2 regions of the Gilliamella sp. B2887 genome follow, and region 2 is predicted to be linked to the other one. Evidence: riboswitches for the same ligand, from Rfam matches in the RefSeq annotation. Region 2 holds a riboswitch; the other holds the start of a gene.
The links. A riboswitch is a leader RNA that binds a small molecule or an ion and turns the genes downstream of it on or off. The one in region 2 is predicted to bind preQ1.
Positions count from the first base shown of each region.

Region 1: linked by a shared signal. The riboswitch ahead of queF (preQ(1) synthase) and the one ahead of queD (6-carboxytetrahydropterin synthase QueD) in region 2 are both predicted to bind preQ1.

Region 1 covers NZ_JAFNMX010000004.1:35,861-46,247, forward strand. The annotation lists gene J3U13_RS04635 (7-cyano-7-deazaguanine/7-aminomethyl-7-deazaguanine transporter) at 1-366, opposite strand, end outside; gene queC (7-cyano-7-deazaguanine synthase QueC) at 414-1,067, opposite strand; gene queF (preQ(1) synthase) at 1,092-1,565, opposite strand; PreQ1 riboswitch class I at 1,568-1,612, opposite strand; gene J3U13_RS04650 (DUF1090 domain-containing protein) at 2,408-2,863, opposite strand; gene coaA (type I pantothenate kinase) at 2,880-3,815, opposite strand; gene yihI (Der GTPase-activating protein YihI) at 3,984-4,475, shown strand; gene hemN (oxygen-independent coproporphyrinogen III oxidase) at 4,811-6,181, shown strand; gene rsmC (16S rRNA (guanine(1207)-N(2))-methyltransferase RsmC) at 6,248-7,288, opposite strand; gene J3U13_RS04675 (DNA polymerase III subunit psi) at 7,379-7,786, shown strand; gene rimI (ribosomal protein S18-alanine N-acetyltransferase) at 7,755-8,216, shown strand; gene J3U13_RS04685 (thiamine diphosphokinase) at 8,236-8,871, shown strand; gene J3U13_RS04690 (hypothetical protein) at 8,954-9,751, shown strand; gene J3U13_RS04695 (surface-adhesin E family protein) at 9,752-10,276, shown strand; gene cyaY (iron donor protein CyaY) at 10,379-10,387, shown strand, end outside.
Region 2 covers NZ_JAFNMX010000010.1:89,002-99,388, reverse strand. The annotation lists gene J3U13_RS08875 (7-carboxy-7-deazaguanine synthase QueE) at 865-1,479, opposite strand; gene queD (6-carboxytetrahydropterin synthase QueD) at 1,476-1,904, opposite strand; PreQ1 riboswitch class I at 1,908-1,953, opposite strand; gene clpB (ATP-dependent chaperone ClpB) at 2,238-4,811, shown strand; gene J3U13_RS08860 (Cof-type HAD-IIB family hydrolase) at 5,365-6,168, shown strand; gene J3U13_RS08855 (DeoR/GlpR family DNA-binding transcription regulator) at 6,206-6,967, opposite strand; gene J3U13_RS08850 (hypothetical protein) at 6,960-8,072, opposite strand; gene J3U13_RS08845 (methylated-DNA--[protein]-cysteine S-methyltransferase) at 8,384-8,923, opposite strand; gene J3U13_RS08840 (MFS transporter) at 9,086-10,372, shown strand.

The sequences.
Region 1 (10,387 bases), on a different contig from region 2:
AGCAATTCGAAAAACAAAGCTATTAAAATGAATCAATGCTGACCAACCTACCCAATGGGTTTCGAAAAATAGAACCGAAATTAGGTACGAAAACAATAAAGCGGGAATCATAACCACAAAAATAATTTTTCTCGCCAAACTGGCACCAAAAATACGAATAGTTAAATCAGTGGTCAAAAAGATAAATGGAAAAGTGAACGCTCCCCAAGTAGTATGAAATCCAAAAATATCAAATGGAATTTGTACCAAATAGTTACTGGAAGCAATAACGATAATATGAAAAAAAGCCAACCAGCCGAGTGCTTTATGTTTTTGCTGTCGAGTAAATTGTTTTTCAATCAATTGTGAATGAACGTTTAAATACATATTTGTTTCCTTTTTTAATGGGGTGAGAGAACCCAGATAAATATTGGTTAAGTTTGGGCTAAATATTCTTGTAGACCTTTATCACGCAGCATACAACTAGGACATTTACCACATCCCCCTTCTACACCGTAATAACAAGTATGGGTATTTTGGCGAACATAATCAAGATAACCCAATTTATCAGCCATTTCCCATGTTTGAGCTTTAGTCAGGTACATCAAGGGTGTTTTAATATTAAATGCATAATCCATCGCTAAATTCATCGATACATTCATGGATTTAATAAAAATATCACGACAGTCAGGATAACCACTAAAATCCGTTTCACAAACGCCGATAATAATATCATTAATACCTTTCTGCTTGGCATAACAACCCGCTAACAGTAAAAACAACATATTACGTCCATCAACAAAAGTATTTGGGTAATCACCATCTTGTGCAGCTTTGATTTCTTGCGAATCATCAATCAAAGCATTATTGGTCATATGTTTGATCACTGATGTATCAATTACGGTTTGCTTGACACTTAAATCCTCGGCGATCCACTTAGCTTTATCCAATTCAATACTATGGCGTTGACCATATTGAAAGCTTATGGTTTCAACATTCTCACGACCATAATCGGCAATGGCTTGCAGCAGACAAGTCGTCGAATCTTGCCCTCCAGAAAATATCACTAGTGCTTTACGATTTTTCATTAAAAATTCCTGTCAGATTGATAATTAGCGATTATCGACTTTTTCGGGATAAAGATCATGATTAACTAAGCGATTGAGTGCAATTTGCTTCCACTGAGTATTGGATTTACCATAATTGGCATAAGGATCAATTGAAATACCACCACGTGGTGTAAATTTACCCCACACTTCAATGTATTTAGGATCCATTAACTTAATCAGATCTTTCATAATGATATTGATGCAATCTTCATGATAATCACCATGATTTCGAAAGCTGAATAGATACAGCTTAAGAGATTTACTCTCAACCATTTTGATATTAGGCACATAAGAAATATAAATTGTGGCGAAATCAGGCTGACCTGTAATAGGACAAAGACTCGTAAATTCCGGACAATTAAATTTAACAAAATAATCATTACCGGGATGTTTGTTATCAAAAGTTTCCAGAATTTCCGGAGCATAGGTTGTTGGATAGCGAACAGACTGATCGCCTAATAATGTAACGTTACTCATAATTTTCCTTAGTTTTTTTGCGTGGGAGGTTCACGAACCACGAGACAAGCCGCACACCTTACCTTTTTTTACTAAAAAAGTCTAGAACATCATTTTAATCAAATTAATTAAGAGCTGATTTGGAAACAATGAAACGGTTAACTTTGAAAAATAGCAAATATTACTCTATAAAATTAGCTATCTAATAAAATTTTATAAAAAAGAGATCAGTTTATTTTCAGTAATTGTTATGTGTAACACTCATTCTGTTTTATCAAAAAGACAACATTCATTACCGATAAAAAAACATCCTTGTAGAAGATTTTTAATCAATAGTCATAAATTTATGAATAGTAAAGGGATAATAAAGATCAATGTTATAATCTGTTTATTTATATCGTTGTAAGACTCATGTTGTTCTTTGGACTATTAATAGTCCTAATGCGATTATCTAATTATTTTTTAACAATTGGTAATAGAAAATTAAAATAATTTAATTGATTATATTTACATCGAATACATTTAGTCGATTTTCAGTATTCAAGTTTTAAAATTTTGTAATTAATAGCCGTAAATTATCTGTCATAATATTCATCCATTTCTAATGGTTTTATTTAATAATATTTAGATAAATGATCATATAAAACTTATCGTTTTTGGTAGCACTTTAGGTTAACAGCATTTTTACAGAAAATAGCTAAATAGAACTAAAGAAAATTAACATAATTTTAGCTAATATGAGATATTAAAGATGACCTCAAGAAGTAATATATCTCCTCAAGGTCAATATTAATTGCACAAATTTCAATATTATTTTATTGTTCGAATCTATTTTTTAATTTCAATAAAATTAAAAACTAAGATTACTTAGTATTAACTTTATCATAATAATCCGCTAATTTATTTTTTGCTTCAGTGAGTTCTTTTTCTGCATCGTGCAATTTAGATTTTAGAGCATCAATTTTGTCTTGATTTGCATTAATACCATCTTTTTCATACTCTTTGGTTTTTTCTGCTAATTTTTTGGTTTTGTCAGAGACATTTTTGCTTTTTTCTTCCACTAATCTTTTGTATTTTTGTTCCAATGTGTCATCCGAACAATTGGTATTAACTTGTTGAAGTGCTTTTTCAAGCCCTGTGATTTCAAAAGTATTATTGGCTTTTTTGGCTTGTTCTATTTTTGCTTCGATGGCCTGTTTTTTTGCATCGCAAGTCAATCCTTCATGTACATCATTACTTGATGCATAACTATTTACAGAAAACGCCATAACTAAAGTGATAATGCTTAATTTACTTAATAACCCTATTGCTGATTTCATATTGATCCTCCTAAGTTTATTTTCTTAATTGAACATAATCTACTTTGTGATCGTTACCTTTTGTCAAAATCAAACTGGCTCTTTCTCGAGTTGGTAAAATGTTTTCAACTAAATTTAATTCGTTTATCTCACTCCACAAGCGATTAGCGATGCTGATTGCCTCTTGTTCTGGTAATTGAGAATAGTGATTGAAGTATGAATTGGGATCACTGAAGGCCCCTGCTCTAAATTTTAAAAAGCGGTTCACATACCAATGATGTAATAAAGATAAATCGGCGTCAACATATATCGAAAAATCAACATAATCTGAAACAAATACTCGATTATGTGCTTGAGTATAATTGACCGCACCTTGTAATACATTTAAACCTTCCAAAATCAAAATATCTGGACTGTCGATCACGATCTCTTCATTTTCTACAATATCATAAACTAAATGTGAATAAACCGGTGCTTTAACTTCCGCTTGCCCTGATTTTATATCTGCAACAAAGTTAATTAGCTTTTTAAGGTTGTAGGATTGTGGAAAACCTTTTTTATTCATAATGCCGCGCTCTTCAAGGCATTTATTTGGATATAAAAAACCATCCGTAGTAACTAACGCTACTTTTCTATGTTCAGGCCAACGAGTTAGTAATGCCTGTAATACACGTGCCGTAGTACTTTTACCAACAGCAACACTGCCCGCGATACCAATTATGTAAGGGATTTTTTGGCTTTTACCTAAAAATTTAGATAATACCGCCTGCCGACTAAAACTATTACTAATATAAAAATTGAGTAATCTTGATAAAGGTAAGTAAATTTCACTTACTTCATCCATTGATAAATCTTCATTGATTCCCTGTAAAGAAATTAGTTCTCCAGATGTTAAGGTCATTGGTTCCGAATTACGCAAGCTTGCCCATTCTTTACGGCTAAACTGCATGTAAGGACTCAAATGATTATTCATGTTTATTTCTCTATAACGATTGATTCAAGAATATTCGGCTCAGATTATACATAAAACTGTAATTTTACAATCACTAATTCACAATGTGTCTTCCTCATAGCTATATTTTAGACTTACTGATAAAATATACTGAATAAATGATTAACCAAACTGTAAAACAGAGATAGTATGTTAAAATCTAAATCGAAACAAAAACTCAAAAAAAGCCGTCAGGAAATTAATGAAGAGTCTCGCGAACTCAAACGTAAACGCAAGCATAAAGGTTTGCCTAGTGGTTCACGCTTTAATAATACAGATAAAAACAAAAATAACAATACTCAAAAAGTAGCGAAAGATCCACGTATAGGCAGTAAAACGCCGATTGCTTTAGTTGTTGATACAAAGGTGAATCCCCTTAAGGCTGTTAAACAACCTAAAGTAGAGAAAACCGTTTTATCACCACAACAAGAATTAGAGCAACTTGAAAACGATCCTAAATTGGATATGTTGCTAGATTTGGTTGAAAAAAATGGCAAGTTGACTATAGAACAACAAACTTATTTGGATAGTAAATTGAATCGAATAGATGAACTGATGCAAGAATTAGGTTATATCGATGATGATTTTGAAGCTCTTGATGATGAGAAGGAAGATATCGTAAGTTTATTAAAACGTAATTAATAATGGGTAAGGGTCTTACTTCACCCAATACCATTCATTTTTGTAGTAAGGTCAGGGAAAGAGTTATAAAAAATATCCCTGACTGAATGCTATAATAACAGATGTCTTATTCGAACTGTAATTTATAACACATAGCGAGCAGATAATAATGCCATTATTGATAATGTTAAATTTATATTTTGGATTATTTATTTGCACATTATTGTATTTGCGTAAAACAAATCAGATCAAGCTGAAAACAAGAAACAGAGCAAAAAGTGTAACTAAGCAAAAACCAACTTTACTAAGTCATGGATATAATAATGCTAAACACAGACTTAAACGGAAACAGAAGTATGACTGAAAAACAATTATGGGATCAGGCTTTAATTAAAAAATATAACTATTCTGGTCCAAGATATACTTCATATCCTACTGCCCTTGAATTTAATGAAAATTATAATGAACAGGATTTTTTGAACGCGACGTCTCGTTACCCTACCCAACCTTTATCTTTATATGTACACATTCCGTTTTGTCATAAACTTTGCTATTTTTGTGGTTGTAATAAACTTATTACACGTCAAACCCAGAAAGTCACCAAATACCTGGATATTTTAGAAATTGAAATAGCAAAACGAGCCAAACTTTTCCAAAACAGAATTGTTACACAAATGCATTGGGGAGGAGGAACACCTACCTTTTTAACAGATCAAGAAATTAGCCGATTAATCAGCTCGCTAAAATCCCATTTTCAATTTGCTGACAATGCTGAAATGTCAATTGAAATTGATCCTCGTGAAATTACGTCACAAACTATCGATCATTTAGCCCAAGTTGGCTTTAACCGCTTAAGTATGGGAATTCAGGATTTTAACCACGAGATCCAAAATCTGATTAATCGAGAACAAGACGAACATTTGATTCGTTCATTGATCGATCAAGCTCGAAAAAATCATTTCGACTCCATTAGTCTCGATTTAATTTATGGTTTACCTAAACAGACCGTTGCCAGTTTCACCGAAACCCTCAATAAAGTGATTGATATTTCTCCGGATCGTTTAAGTGTGTTCAATTATGCGCATTTACCGAGTCGCTTTGCAGCTCAGCGCAAAATCAAAGATAACGATTTACCCAGTGCTTCGGAAAAATTACTGATTTTACAAACAAGTATAGAAAAATTAACCCAATCAGGTTATCAATATATTGGCATGGACCACTTTGCTAAACCAACCGATGAACTCGCCCTTGCTCAACAGCACAATAAATTACATCGAAACTTTCAAGGTTATACAACGCAAGGGGATGCAGATTTGCTAGGATTAGGCGTCTCTGCAATTAGCATGTTAGGTGATAGTTATGCGCAAAATCAAAAAGATCTTAAAATCTATCAGCAACAAGTCGAGAAAATCGGTAATGGTCTATGGAAAGGTTTTACGTTAGAACGTGATGACCTTATTCGTCGTGATGTAATAAAGCAACTGATTTGTCATTTTTATCTTGATAAGAAAGTGATTGAACAGCAATACGATATCGATTTTAATGACTATTTTGCCGAAGATTTGGCACTTTTACAACCATTACAGAAAGATGGACTGATCACCATACATAGCGATACAATTCAAGTCGCTCCAAAAGGTCATTTATTGATCCGCAATATCTGCATGTGTTTTGATATTTATATGCGTAAAATGGCAAGACAACAGCAGTTTTCACGAGTAATTTAATAAATTAAGAAAGTTACGGCTACCACCGTAACTTATTTAATCAATTTAATTAATGCGGTTAGATACTTAATGACTGGCTAAATAGACTTTGAATTTAGTGGTTTGTGCAATGACTTCCACATTTTTGAATGTTTCATCTAAAATCGATTGATAAGGCAAAAATGAATTGGCCACGATGCACAAAAAACCATTTAATTTTAAGTGTTTTTTGGCTTCTTTAATTAATGCATTGACTGCTGTGTAACTTGTCTCTTTACCATCGTGAAAAGGAGGATTAGAAATAATAAGATGATATTTATCATTTAAATTGGAAAATACATCACTTGCAACAACAGTCCCTTTGACATTATTGCAATTTAGTGTGATTTTACTTGACTCCATTGCTGCGCTACTCACATCTGACAAAGTGAGCTCAATATCTGGGTATAGCTTACCTAATATCGTAGATAATATGCCCGAACCACACCCAACATCTAACACATTGCCTTTAATGATTTCAGCATGGTCAATGACTGCATTCAATAATAATTCGGAACCTGCATCTAACCCTTTTTGACTAAATACGCCTGGTAAACTTTTAATTTCAATATTTTGATTTTCAATAGTAATATGGTAGCTCAACCACCATTCATTGAGTTCAAATGCTAAGCGACTATCGGCTTGAAAATGATACAATCCACAACGTCTTGCACTATCCATTTTTTGGATGGAACCGAAATCTTGTAATAAAGCTTCAACACTTTTTACTCCTGTACGATTTTCGCCAACAATAAAGATATCGCTTCCTTTGGGCATATTATTAAGTAAATAAGAAAGCTGGAATTGTGCTTCACTTTTCGTTTTTGGCCAGTAATAAATTAGTGTATTCATTCCAACATAAAACTCCGTATCCGGCAGCAACGAAAAAATGGTTTGAGCACCACGCACACTATTTTTTAGACGTAAATAAGTATGAAATTGAGTGCAATGAATTTTAACTTGATTTGCGACCATTATTGCTGGATAACTATCTTGAATATCACCTGCAATAATCACATTTTTATCATGAAAAAATGTTTGATGACGTTCAATTACCTGACTTGCTGGAGTAAAAACGGATGTTGACATAGTACCTCGATGAAAAAACCTTTATAATTTTATCTGTTAATTATACAATTAACCCTTATTATTCTCTAATAAAAAAACAGTAATTCAATAATGACTGAACAAGATTGGTATTTGCAACAATGCAATATTACTCAATACATTTTGCGTAATTCAACAGTATTCAAAGGTGAAATGACAATCCATATTAGTGATGAGATTCGTTTGATTGTTGTTGCTGAACAAAAACCAACACAAAAAATATATACAGATATCCTTAACGCTATTCGACTTAAAGAAAATCAAGTCTTAATACTTACTCCATCACAATTCATTGTTCCAGCTAGCGATATAAAAACGGTTGTTTGGTTTATTGATATCATACCTGATGAAATGTGGCAAAATCAATTAACCATCCAAACTTCCAGTTTAGATGTTCTAGCTAATGCACCACAACAAAAGCGCCAACTTTGGCGACAATTATGCCAATATGAAAACTATTTCCACCCTCACTCACAATGATTTAACCGAGGCTTTTGCTCTAGAGCAGCTTTGTCATAGGATCCCTTGGTCTAAACCAACGTTCTTTTCCAATCAAGGTGAGCATTATTTAAATTTGAAATTAACCATAGATAATAAAATAATCGGATTTTGCATCTGCCAGCTGGTTGCCGATGAAGCTAATTTATTTAACATTGCCATTCACCCTCAATTTAGGCAACAAGGGCTAGCGAAAGAGCTTTTAAATCATTTGATTGAAAAATTAATGACGATCAATTTTGACAAACCTATTGCTTCCTTGTGGTTAGAAGTGAGAAAATCCAATGATGCAGCCATTCGCCTTTATCATTCACTAGGTTTTAACCAAATAACCATCAGAAAAAATTATTATCCAACTATTGATGGAAAACAGGAAGATGCCATTATAATGGCCTATACCTTAACTTTATAAAACTGTAAAGTATATGACAATGCAAAGCAATAGAGCCTTACTTTTTGTAAATGGTGAGCCGACTAAACATTATCCCAACAATTTAGAAAACTATGCTTTTATTGCCGCAACAGATGGGGCTTATCATAACTATCTTTGCAATTCACCAATAATTCCTAATTATATTATTGGTGATTTAGATAGTTTTGATCATAGCGGTACTCTACCAAGTGGAACTGAAATTATTCATACTCCCGATCAAAATAAAACGGATTTTGAAAAAGCCATCTTATTTTTAGCAAGTAAAGGTGTGAAAAAATTTGATATTTATGGCGCATCAGGTTATGCTAGTGATCATTTCTTAGGAAATTTATCGGTTGTTATACGTTACTATGATCGATTGAATTTTACGTTCTATGATAATTATTGCCAGTTCTTTTTTTCCAAAAAGCAGCAAACTCTTTGTAATATAAAAAATCATATCATTTCTTTTATTCCTTTGTCTAAAGTTACAAATGTCACCATTACAGGTGTTAAATATCCATTAAGTAATGCAACATTAACGTTAAGAGGATTAACAAGTTTAAGAAATAAAGTCATCACGGATTCAGTAAAAATATCCTTTAAAAACGGTGACTTGCTTGTTTTTATAGAAAATAAAGCTACACAAGATTGACAATAACATTTACATTACTTTACAATAATATACACAACTATACACACATTAGCAGAAGAATTATTTAAAAAGGGCCTACTTTATGTTCACAAAAAAACTATTTGTGCTTATTTGTGCTTCAATAATTTCTTTTATGGTTTATGCACAAAACCAAACTAATGTAAATGAAACAAGCAAAGTTATTGATTCTTTTTTTCAGTGTGATAATCAATTTTTTAAACAGTTAAAAACGAATAAAGATTCTTTCAGTCAGTACACAGATTTAGCCTTTGTTGATAATTTTGCTTATATTGTGTCCGATTCGATTGAACACGATAAAAAAAATAGAGTGGTATTTAAAAAGCCAATTGAATACAGAGGATTAAAAATTTTAGGTTATCAAAATATCTTTATTCCAACATCAGTATCTGGTCAATTTTATTATTGGGGGTTTATTTTTGATAATAAACCTCAATACGTTAAACAGGCACTTAATAATATTAACTGGTTAGATTTTAACGAAAAAATTCACTTTGCTAATCCTAAAATTTACGATAAAAAAAGTAAAAATAAAACTTGGCAAGACAATCCTTATTCAATTGACATGGTGATTCCAAGATCTGGCACTGTTGAAAAATCCTTATATTTAGAACCAATAGAAGATAATCAAAGCCGTGTGATTTGCTCAATACAAGGAGATATTGATAAAAAGATTCTCTATTCAGTACGCCCTGATATGAAACCTATCGATAAGGAATATGAAATAAAACGTAAAAAAAGAATTGAAGATAACAATCAAATAAAACAAAAAGAGAATCAAGAAAACCTGAAATCCCAACAAGAAAAAGATATTAATCAAAAATCAACTAAATATAATTCAAAAAATGGGGATAAAATCTAAATGAAAAAAATATACTTGTTATTTATTCTCTTTTCTTTTTCAGCTTTATGTAATGATTTTAATACTCCTGCAACAACCAGTAATAATGAAAGTGATACAAGTAGTTCCCATGAAACAAGTGAAAATTTAAAAGATTCGCGCATTGGTGAACAATTTATTCCAATGAGCAAATTTAATGAAGATAAATCAATAGGTTACTCATTTATTGATAGGAGTTCCATTGTTCTACACCCTTATAATAAAAAAATACGAGTATTTAATGAGGTTGTTAATTTTATACCCCCATTAGTACAAGAAAACAGTGAAGGTGAAAAAATAACTTACCGATCAATTGTGATTCAACATTTCGCTAACTGTGATAAAAAAGAAATCGCTAAAGGGAATATTCAGTTATTTGAAAATTATTTTGGCGATGGTCGTTTAGTGAGTACCAATGACACACCTAACCGATGGGCAAATGCAATTGATAATAATGAACAGCGTCGTTTGTTGATCGTTTCTTGTTCTTTATCTATTGCTCATTAAATATTACTGATTTTTTGTTGATATCTATCTGCCACTTCTAGTGGCAGATAGTTTTTGATTATGCTAATATCACTTAACTACCTCAATATTGATTAACTTTCTATGAACATC
Region 2 (10,387 bases):
GTAACAATCTGTCGTCTAAACCTGATCAAAAAAGGATTAACAGATTTGGCTTTGGCTGATTGTTTTATTAGTCTTTTGCACAGAATGTTGATAAGTTTTATCGTGGAGTTAACATTTATACTGAAACATCGCTCTTTCCTCAAACCGTTTGGCAAAATAACGGACGCAAAGTGATAAAAAATGGGTTTTACCGACCATTAAGATAAGCCAATCAATGAAATTTTCGTGTGGTTTAAAGGTAAGGGTAATGATTCTTTGAAAGTCGAGTTTTATGAATAAGTGATAATGTGCTTTGTAAAAAATATTTAGGAGTGTATGCCGTTTCGTTGTTTTTTTGTCTTACATTGAACGATTAAGGACGAATTGAGAGGGAGGGGGGGAAGCTCTGGTAACGTGGGGATGTGTCATGATGTTATCTCAATGGGGATTGGTGATGGATAAATCATGATAAAAAAATGACTTTTTATTGTCACCTTCCTTTTGGGTTAAGAGGGGTATTTTGTTGTTCAACGTAAATAAGCGAAAAATTGTAATGGTATACACTCCTAAATCTTTTTTACAAGATAAACATAAAATTAGTCGATTCAAATTCAATTTATGTTTAAGTAGTATTGAGAGCGGACTATCTAATCAAGAATTTTTTCATCAGAATTATTACCTTACCAACACTCATCATTTGGCAAGTCAAACGCCTTATTGACATTAGCAGAATGAATAAGGTGAATGACAAAACAAACTTACTAAAATTTGATAAAACATCATCATTACCAAATTAAATAGCGCTGAACAGTAGAGCTGACTGATTAAATTTTAGTGCCTAAATCTGTTTTTTATTCAGTTAACTAATAGCAAAGAATTAAACGATTACTCAATATGAGCAAACTTATGCGTTTGAATGCTTAGTAACCATTTGTTGTCGATGCGGTTTTGGTTGATTTTGCCAAGTAATTCAATTGTTTCAAGCATATTAAATTCCCCCTTTTTTTCGCAAGGAGATAGATAATATCGTTTGGCTTGAATCTGGTGTTCGATATATTGGCAAAAAGGGAGAAAGTCTGCATGATTTTCAGCAACAATTCGCACTTCGTTTGCAGTCGGTTGAGCGATTTTTTGGTATCGTGCTTGATAACAAAATTTAGGGCTAAGGGCGATATAGTCAATTAAAGGATCGACTTTACCTAATCCATTACTTTCAATAGCAACAAAGTAGCCGGCTTGTTTTAGGGGGAAAAGTAATTCTGGTAGGGCGGTAACCATCGTTGGTTCACCCCCAGTAATAATGATGTTTTTGCTGGTATATTGTTTCACTTTAGTCAATAACTGATCTCGTGTAAAACGGGTAAATCGGCGAAAATTAGTATCACACCAAACGCAATTTAAATTACACCCAGCAAAACGAATAAAAATGGCAGGCATGCCTGTATTATAACCTTCGCCTTGTAATGATTCGAAGATTTCAACAATACGAAATTCCGTCATTTTTCGCTCCGATGGTACTCACAGTAAGATGTGGGGGTTTCCCAAAGTTTGATCATCGAGATAGGTAAGTATTGTGACAGGCAATCAAAAATAAATTTACTCATCCCTTCGGCAGTGGTGCGACAAGGAAAGGCAAAAATTTTTCGATCCATCTCTTGCAATAGTGAAGCGATACGGCATTCATTAGCATTATTTTGATTATAAAGGTAAGCATGATCAAGCGGATCCACAATGTGCTGTTTAACAATCGCTTTTAAATCAGCGTAATCCATGACCATATCTGCACTGGAACCCGTAGCTATCAGATCACCTTTAATTTCGACCAATAAGCGATAAGTATGTCCGTGAAGGTTATGACATTTTTTGTTGTGCCCGTCTAACATATGACAAGCATCGAATTGAAATTCTTTAGCAATTTTGAACATGTATTATTCCTAGTTTTTTTTCGTGGGATGGATCACGAACCACGGTTAGACCATCTAACAAAATAGAGCGGCTAATATAATCGATTAGCGGCTAAATGTCATCTTACAATTGTTATTACGAGCAATATTCATTACACTAATGTTGTAAAATTGAACATTTATATTTTGCTTATTTCAGTAACTGAATATAAATTCATTTTATTGTCGATTTTTTGTAAAAAATTTCATAAAAAACTCTTGAAATTTATCTTTCCACACTCATTTAGTAACCATGCAAATGGTTTATCTGCTTAAAGCATTTAAGCCAAATCTATTGCTCAGGAGATAATTAATATGAGGTTAGATAAACTCACTAATAAGTTTCAACAAGCTTTAGCTGATGCACAATCATTAGCATTAGGTAAAGATAATCAGTATATTGAGCCTGTTCATGTTTTAACCGCCATGCTGAATCAAGAAGGCAGCAGTATCAAGCCGTTACTGGCAGCAGCGGGGGCAAATGTGACAATGTTACAACAAGAACTCAATCAAGCAATTGATCGATTGCCACAAGTACAAGGTGTGGGAGGAGAAGTCATTCCATCTCAAGATTTTGTACGTGTATTCAATCTTTGTGACAAGTTAGCGCAAAAAAATGGCGACAGTTATATCTCATCCGAACTCTTTATATTAGCAGCGTTAGAAGAAAAAGGCAGTTTAGGTGATATTCTTAAAAAAGCCGGTGTGACCAAAGAAAGATTGAATCAGGCAGTAAGTCAAATAAGAGGAAGTGATAACGTGAACGATGCTAATGCCGAAGATCAACGTGGTGCGTTGAAAAAATATACCATTGATTTAACCGAGCGTGCTGAACAAGGTAAGCTTGATCCAGTCATTGGGCGTGATGAAGAAATTCGCCGTACAATCCAAGTATTACAACGTCGTACTAAAAACAATCCAGTGTTAATTGGTGAACCAGGTGTGGGTAAAACAGCCATTGTTGAAGGACTTGCGCAACGCATTGTTAATCGTGAAGTGCCTGAGGGATTACGGAATAAACGAGTACTGTCTTTAGATATGGGGGCGTTAATTGCTGGCGCAAAATATCGCGGTGAATTTGAAGAACGTTTAAAAGCCGTTTTAAAAGATTTAGCCAAAGAAGAAGGGCGCATTATTTTATTCATTGATGAAATCCATACCATGGTTGGTGCAGGTAAAAGCGATGGGGCAATGGATGCAGGTAATATGTTAAAACCCGCATTAGCCCGCGGTGAATTACATTGTGTTGGTGCTACAACGTTGGATGAGTATCGTCAATATATTGAAAAAGATCCCGCTTTAGAACGTCGATTCCAAAAAGTGTATGTGGCTGAACCTACTGTTGAAGATACGATTGCTATATTGCGTGGTTTGAAAGAGCGTTATGAATTGCATCACCATGTCCAAATCACGGATCCCGCAATTGTGGCTGCTGCTACGTTATCGCATCGTTATATTTCCGATCGTATGCTTCCAGATAAGGCCATAGATTTAATTGATGAAGCTGCGTCAAGTATACGTATGCAAATGGATTCAAAACCGGAATCATTAGATAGACTTGAACGCCGTATTATTCAGTTGAAACTTGAGCAACAAGCGCTTAAGAAAGAGTCTGATGATGCGAGTAAGAAACGACTTGAGATGCTAAATGATGAACTTTCTGAGAAAGAAAAAGAGTATGCGTCACTTGAAGAAGAGTGGAAGTCAGAGAAGGCTGCTGTTTCGGGTACTCAGACAATCAAAGCAGAGTTGGAAAAAGCACGCACTGAAATAGAACAAGCTCGACGTGCTGGTGATCTCAATAAAATGTCGGAGCTTCAATATGGCAAAATCCCCGAACTTGAGAAAAAACTGGCATCGGCAACACAGCTAGAAGGCAAAACCATGAGGTTATTGCGTAATAAAGTTACCGATAACGAAATTGCCGAAGTTTTATCTAAAGCTACGGGTATTCCTGTTTCAAGAATGCTGGAAAGTGAAAAAGATAAATTATTGCATATGGAAGATGCGTTACATAAACGTGTGATAGGTCAAGAAGAAGCCGTAGTTGCGGTAGCTAATGCGATTCGTCGTAGTCGAGCAGGACTTTCTGATCCAAACAAACCAATTGGTTCTTTCTTATTTTTGGGACCAACGGGTGTAGGTAAAACCGAACTTTGTAAAGCTTTGGCTAACTTTATGTTTGATAGCGAAGATGCCATGGTCAGAATCGATATGTCTGAATTTATGGAAAAACACTCAGTGGCACGTTTAATTGGTGCACCTCCGGGTTATGTAGGGTATGAAGAAGGCGGTTATTTGACTGAAGCAGTGCGACGTCGTCCTTATTCCGTCATTTTATTGGATGAAGTGGAAAAAGCACATCCGGATGTCTTTAATATTTTATTACAAGTATTGGATGATGGACGCTTAACTGATGGACAAGGGCGTACCGTTGATTTCCGAAACACAGTGATTATTATGACATCTAATTTAGGTTCAGACTTGATACAAGGTCATGTTGAATTAAGTTATGATGAGATGAAAGCGTTAGTAATGACTGTGGTAACGAAACACTTTAGACCAGAATTTATCAATCGTATTGATGAAACTGTGGTATTCCATCCACTTGGTCAAGAAAATATCAAAGCAATAGCCAGAATTCAATTGGCTCATGTGGAAAAACGTTTGGATGAACGCGGTTATCAATTGGACATCTCTGATGCAGCGTTGGAGCAACTTGCCAAAGTTGGTTTTGACCCAATTTATGGAGCAAGACCATTAAAACGTGCAATTCAACAAGAGATTGAAAACCCATTAGCACAACAAATCTTATCAGGTAAACTTGTGCCAGGTAAAACCATTCATTTGGAATTAGTGGGTGATAACATTGAAGCCAAACAATCCTAATATCCTGATTTTTTAAATTAAAAGCCTGAAAACAATATGTTTTCAGGCTTTTTTATTACTTATCTTCATCGATTAAATGATACAAAACAATATGTTTTTAATCGGTTATTTTCAGAGAGTGCAAACTGATGTCCCGTCTATTTTAAATTACTGTCTAATGTCAGAATTCAATCATCAATCTTTCTACTTAATTCCATTAATGGGTCATAAAAGCAATTATAGTTAAGAAGAATAGGATCTTTTCTGTAATACCGTTCATTTATTATTGGTAGGGATTTCACCTAATTAACATGCTCGATGTTGATGCCTTTTCTTCATTTATGACTAAAATTAAATCTTTAATCTTCTTTTAATGAACTAGGTAAAATTTATTAATGTTAATATTATCCATTAACTTATAATGTAACATTATATTCAACACTTGGCTTTAAATTACGTTAAGATAAAATAAAAATCAACAACAGAAAGTAATAAAATATTGCTAAATCCATCATAAAGCATCATACTAAATCATATTAATAAAATATCCATTAGTGAGTGAGAGGAAAAATAAATGATTAAATTAATTATCAGTGATTTAGACGGAACTTTTTTAAACGAACAAGGCGATTATGATCGTGAACTGTTTGCAAAAGTTTATGCACAAATGACAAATGAGAATGTCCATTTTGTTGCTTGTACAGGCAAACAGTGTGAGCGGGTAGAAGAGTTGTTTGGTGATGAGAGTAAACGGATTTGGATCGTTGGTGACAGTGCTACAACAATTAAATTTAATGGAGAATTTATCTATCGTTCTTTTTTACCCAATGAGGTAGGACAACGTATTATCAAAACATTGGAACAAGTCAGTACCGATCATGTCATCATTGCCTGTACAGCAAAAGGGGCAGTGATTCGTTCCGATTTACCAGTAAGATTGAAACAAAAAGTTCGTGGATCTTATGCTGCTATTATTGAAGTTGATGAACTCAGTTCAATTTCCGATGATTTTATTAAAATCACGGTCTATGATGAAACGGGGCAATGTCCACAAACGCGTTTGCATTTAACCCCTTATGAGGATAAGGTGTATATTGTTGTATCAGAGGCAACTTGGATTGATATCACTGATTATGATGTGCATAAAGGTACTACTATCAAGAAATTACAAGAAATGCTTAAAGTAACGGCTCAGGAAACTATGGCATTTGGCGATGGTTATAACGATATTGAATTATTAGAACAAGCCCAATACAGTTTTGCCATGCGTAATGCTTTTGAAGAAACGAAAGCGAAAGCTAAGTTTATTACTGGCTATAACCGTGATAGTGCCGTTCTAAAAACCATTCAATTGATATTAACTTTACAATCAACGTAGCTAAAAAATAGATTCGCTCGACCTTGATGCGAATCCATTAGGCGACTTCTATTGTTAGATCAAAATTCTCAAAACCTTCAATTTTCGTTTCTTGACTGACTACAACAATATCGATATCTTCACACGTTGCTACTTTATAACGGGCTATCTGTAACATTTTATCGGCAATTACAGCGGCGACAACTTCATTACTTTGGGCAATCACTTCCTTTTTAAAACAAGCGTCTTCATAATAAACGGCACTTAATCCGGCTTGTGGATCGAGTCCACAGACACCAATAAATGTTTGATCAAAGACCATGTTACGAATTTGATTTACCGTATCTGAACCCATGGTACTGCCTGTTTGAGGGTTAACTCTTCCACCAAGTAAAATAAGCTCCCCCTGAGTTCGACTACTGAGAAGTGAAGCAATTTGAGGAGAATTTGTCACAATGGTTAAATTCATATCGGTGGGGATATAGCTTGCCATGGTCAAATAGGTTGAGCCTGCGTCAATAAATATACAGGAATTGTCTTTGATCAGTTCAGCGCATCGTTTGGCAACCGATGATTTTTCACTAACGCTTTGCGTCATTCTTGTTTCGAAGCTGGCTGATTGTTTTAACTGACTGACCGCGCCTCCATAAACACGTTTGCAGATTCCATCGCGCGTAAGTTTTTGTAAATCGCGGCGAATCGTGTGTTCTGAAACACCGAGTAATTTAATTAAGTCAGCATTAACGACTCGACCTTTGTCTTTCAATAACTGTTGAATGTAAGATTGTCGTTGTTCAGGAAAAGCATCATAATCAATCATCTATAACTCCATCAATTAATTTACCTTTATCCCACACCATGTTTTTGTGCAAAATATTATCTTCACCTAAATAGTGTGGATTTTCAGTATTGATATTATTTCGTTTTAATAAACAAGCATTGTATTCCATTTCGGTACATTGACGGCTTATTTGAGCATTAAAAAAATGTATCTGGCAATGATTTGATTTATGAATATAGTGTTTATTTTTGTAGTGATAAACGCTATCGATTTGAATCAGGATTTTTTGCTCTTTTTCGTCATAATCATAACATGTTTTTGTGCCAGTTGCTGATTTGTCTTTTTTGTTAAAGTTGATGTTACTTCCCCATAAGTTTGTTGCGATAAATTTACCGTTGTCATTGAGATAATAGTCGTAGTTATCGCCTAATCTGGCATTTGAGCGATACTTTTTAATGGCTAAATCCGCTTTACCATCAAAGTTGATATCTTCAAGACTAATACTGTTAAAACCGTTGTAACTGTAATCTAAATTTTGGATTTGTTGCAGCAAGTTATGATGTTTTTTATCGTAAACATTAATACCTACTAATTTGATGTGATTGTTTTTCTGTTTTGATAAAACGGCCGTAAAATAGACTTTGCTCAAGGAAGTGGATTGTAATAATTCAATGCGATTTAATTCGGCAGTGGACTGGTCATTTATGACAAACTGTTTTTGTAATACTACAGAGTATTGTTGATGTACTTTTCCATCGAACCAATAACCCTTTAATGTTTCAGGTAAAAACTTTTGAGTGTCAGCGTGTTCAAAGTGCAGGTTGATAAATTTAAAATAATGACTTGAATCCTTCACTTTTATTTTTTTAGAGATTTCATCAATATAGATATCTTGCTCATCGTACAGAACTAAACGGGTTCTATTTTCAGGGCATGAACGGATGAATTCACATTCATTAGATAGTGTATTCAGGTGTTGTTGAAAGTCATTTTGATAAACCCAAAAACCTTTATTAATGTGATTTAAATAGGTTTCTATATACAACATAATTGGGTTGTCGGCAATATAACCTTTATAAGCATAAATGGAACTGAATGCGGGGAAAGATATGATTAACAATAAGCTGAGCAGTACATTTCTCATTTTATTTGTTTATTGATTGATTATTCTATTTTTTAATGATTGCACAGTATAATGCCTTAAAGGATTTTGTACAGATAAATTCGAACATATAAATTATAATGGGATCACCCCAGTGGGGTGCCTCTTTTTTAGCATAATGATGATTATTGCGTTATCTATCTTATGATACATTTGCATGGTTGATAACAGCAACTTAACACGACGCCTAAAAATTTCTCATATTCATAAGATTAATGATATAATTCATTGTTTAATCAGCAATGATACCTGTTTTCCTCACATACAGCTAGGCATATTGATGTTTCAATTCGTTAAAGTGCGGTCCCTTTGGTTGGAATAACAAATTGAGACGTATCTACATTTTCCAGTTTGAGTAAGGCAATTTTTTTATCAATTCCACCTGCATAACCGGTTAAATTACCTTTAGCGCCAATGACGCGATGACATGGAATGATAATGGATATTGGGTTATGACCAACAGCCCCACCCACTGCTTGGCTTGACATGCTTGCTGTATTGGTTTTTTTCTTGATTTGTTTGGCGATGTCGCCATAAGTAATGACTTGACCATAAGGAATTTGGCATAAAATATCCCAGACCAAATGTCGAAAAGGTGTTCCTTGTGGCGCTAAGGGTAATGTTTCAATTGTTGGTTTTTTACCGTTAAAGTAGTCGTCAAGCCATTTCTTGGTCGTATTGAAGATGGGTAAATTAGGCTGATGGTGTTTTTGAGCATGTTCTATCTGTCCGAAATATTTTTGCCCTTCGATCCAGACACCAACCAATTTATTTTGCTCACTAGCAAGCGTGATTAAACCCATTGGCGAGCAATAGGTGCAGAGATAAAACATAAATATCCTTATTGAGTAAAGATGCACGCGATCTATTATATCGACTTCTTATATTATGGATATGGTTATAATTTTTTTTATTTTACATGGTAAAAGCATTAACTCTGATTATAATGTCTTTATTTATCTTAAAATTACAACTATATTGAAGGGAATAGGATTATGGATTCAAACATTACATCTGCTAATTCAATGTCTCGAGTTGCTTTGGCCAGTTTTATCGGTACAGCTATTGAGTTTTATGATTTTTATATCTATGCAACAGCGGCTGCTTTGGTCATTGGACCGGTATTTTTCCCTGACAGTTCCCCATCTGCTCAGGCGTTACAATCTTTTGCCACATTTGGTATTGCCTTTGTTGCTCGTCCAATTGGCGCCTTTTTATTTGGGCATTTCGGTGACAAAATAGGGCGCAAATCAACCTTAGTGTTTTCCCTTATTTTAATGGGTGTTGCCACGACCGGAATTGGATTATTACCGGGCTATAGCGCTATTGGTTTTTGGGCGCCGTTTTTACTGTGCATTTTAAGACTTGCACAAGGGTTAGGGCTTGGTGGTGAGTGGGGTGGCGCAGCTTTGCTGGCAACGGAAAATGCCCCCCAAAATAAGCGAGCATTGTTTGGTATGTTTCCACAGTTAGGACCATCAGTGGGTTTTTTATTATCTAATGGTGTGTTTTTGTTGGTTACATTATCATTGTCTAATGAACAATTTTTACAATGGGGATGGCGTATACCATTTTTATTAAGCGCAGTATTGGTGATTATTGGATTGTATGTGCGTTTGAAATTGGTTGAAAGCCCCATTTTTACCAAAGCATTGCGCTGCAAAGAGCAAGTTAAAATACCAGCGATTGACATTTTGGTTCATCATTGGAAAACATTGGCTTTAGGTTCGTTTTCAATGATTGGTTGTTATACTTTATTCTATATCACTACTGCATTTTTATTACAATATGGCACCCAATATTTAGGTATTACTAAAGGTAATTTTTTAGGTTTTTTATGTATTGCAATTGTCTTTATGGCGATAGCGACGCCAATCTCTGCTCGTTTAAGTGATAAATATGGGCGTAAACCTGTACTGGTTGTTGGCTTGTTGTGTGTCGCCTTATCTGGCACAGTTATGACGCAGTTTATGGCAAGTGGTTCAGATCGATTCGTTTTGAGCTATCTATCTTTAGAGCTGTTTTTAATGGGCATCGTATTTGCTCCTATGGGCGCTTTTTTACCTGAAATTTTTCCAACCCATGTTCGTTATACAGGATCTTCTGTCGCTTACAGTATTGGTGGCATTTTAGGGGCATCCATTGCGCCAATTATTGCCAATTATTTGGTATCAAATGGGAATTTATCTTGGGTAGGGTATTATGTTGCCGTTGCGTCACTCATCAGTATTTGTGCAACACTGCTCATAAAAGAAACGTTAAACAGTGATTTTACTCAATAATGATGCAAAGTAAAA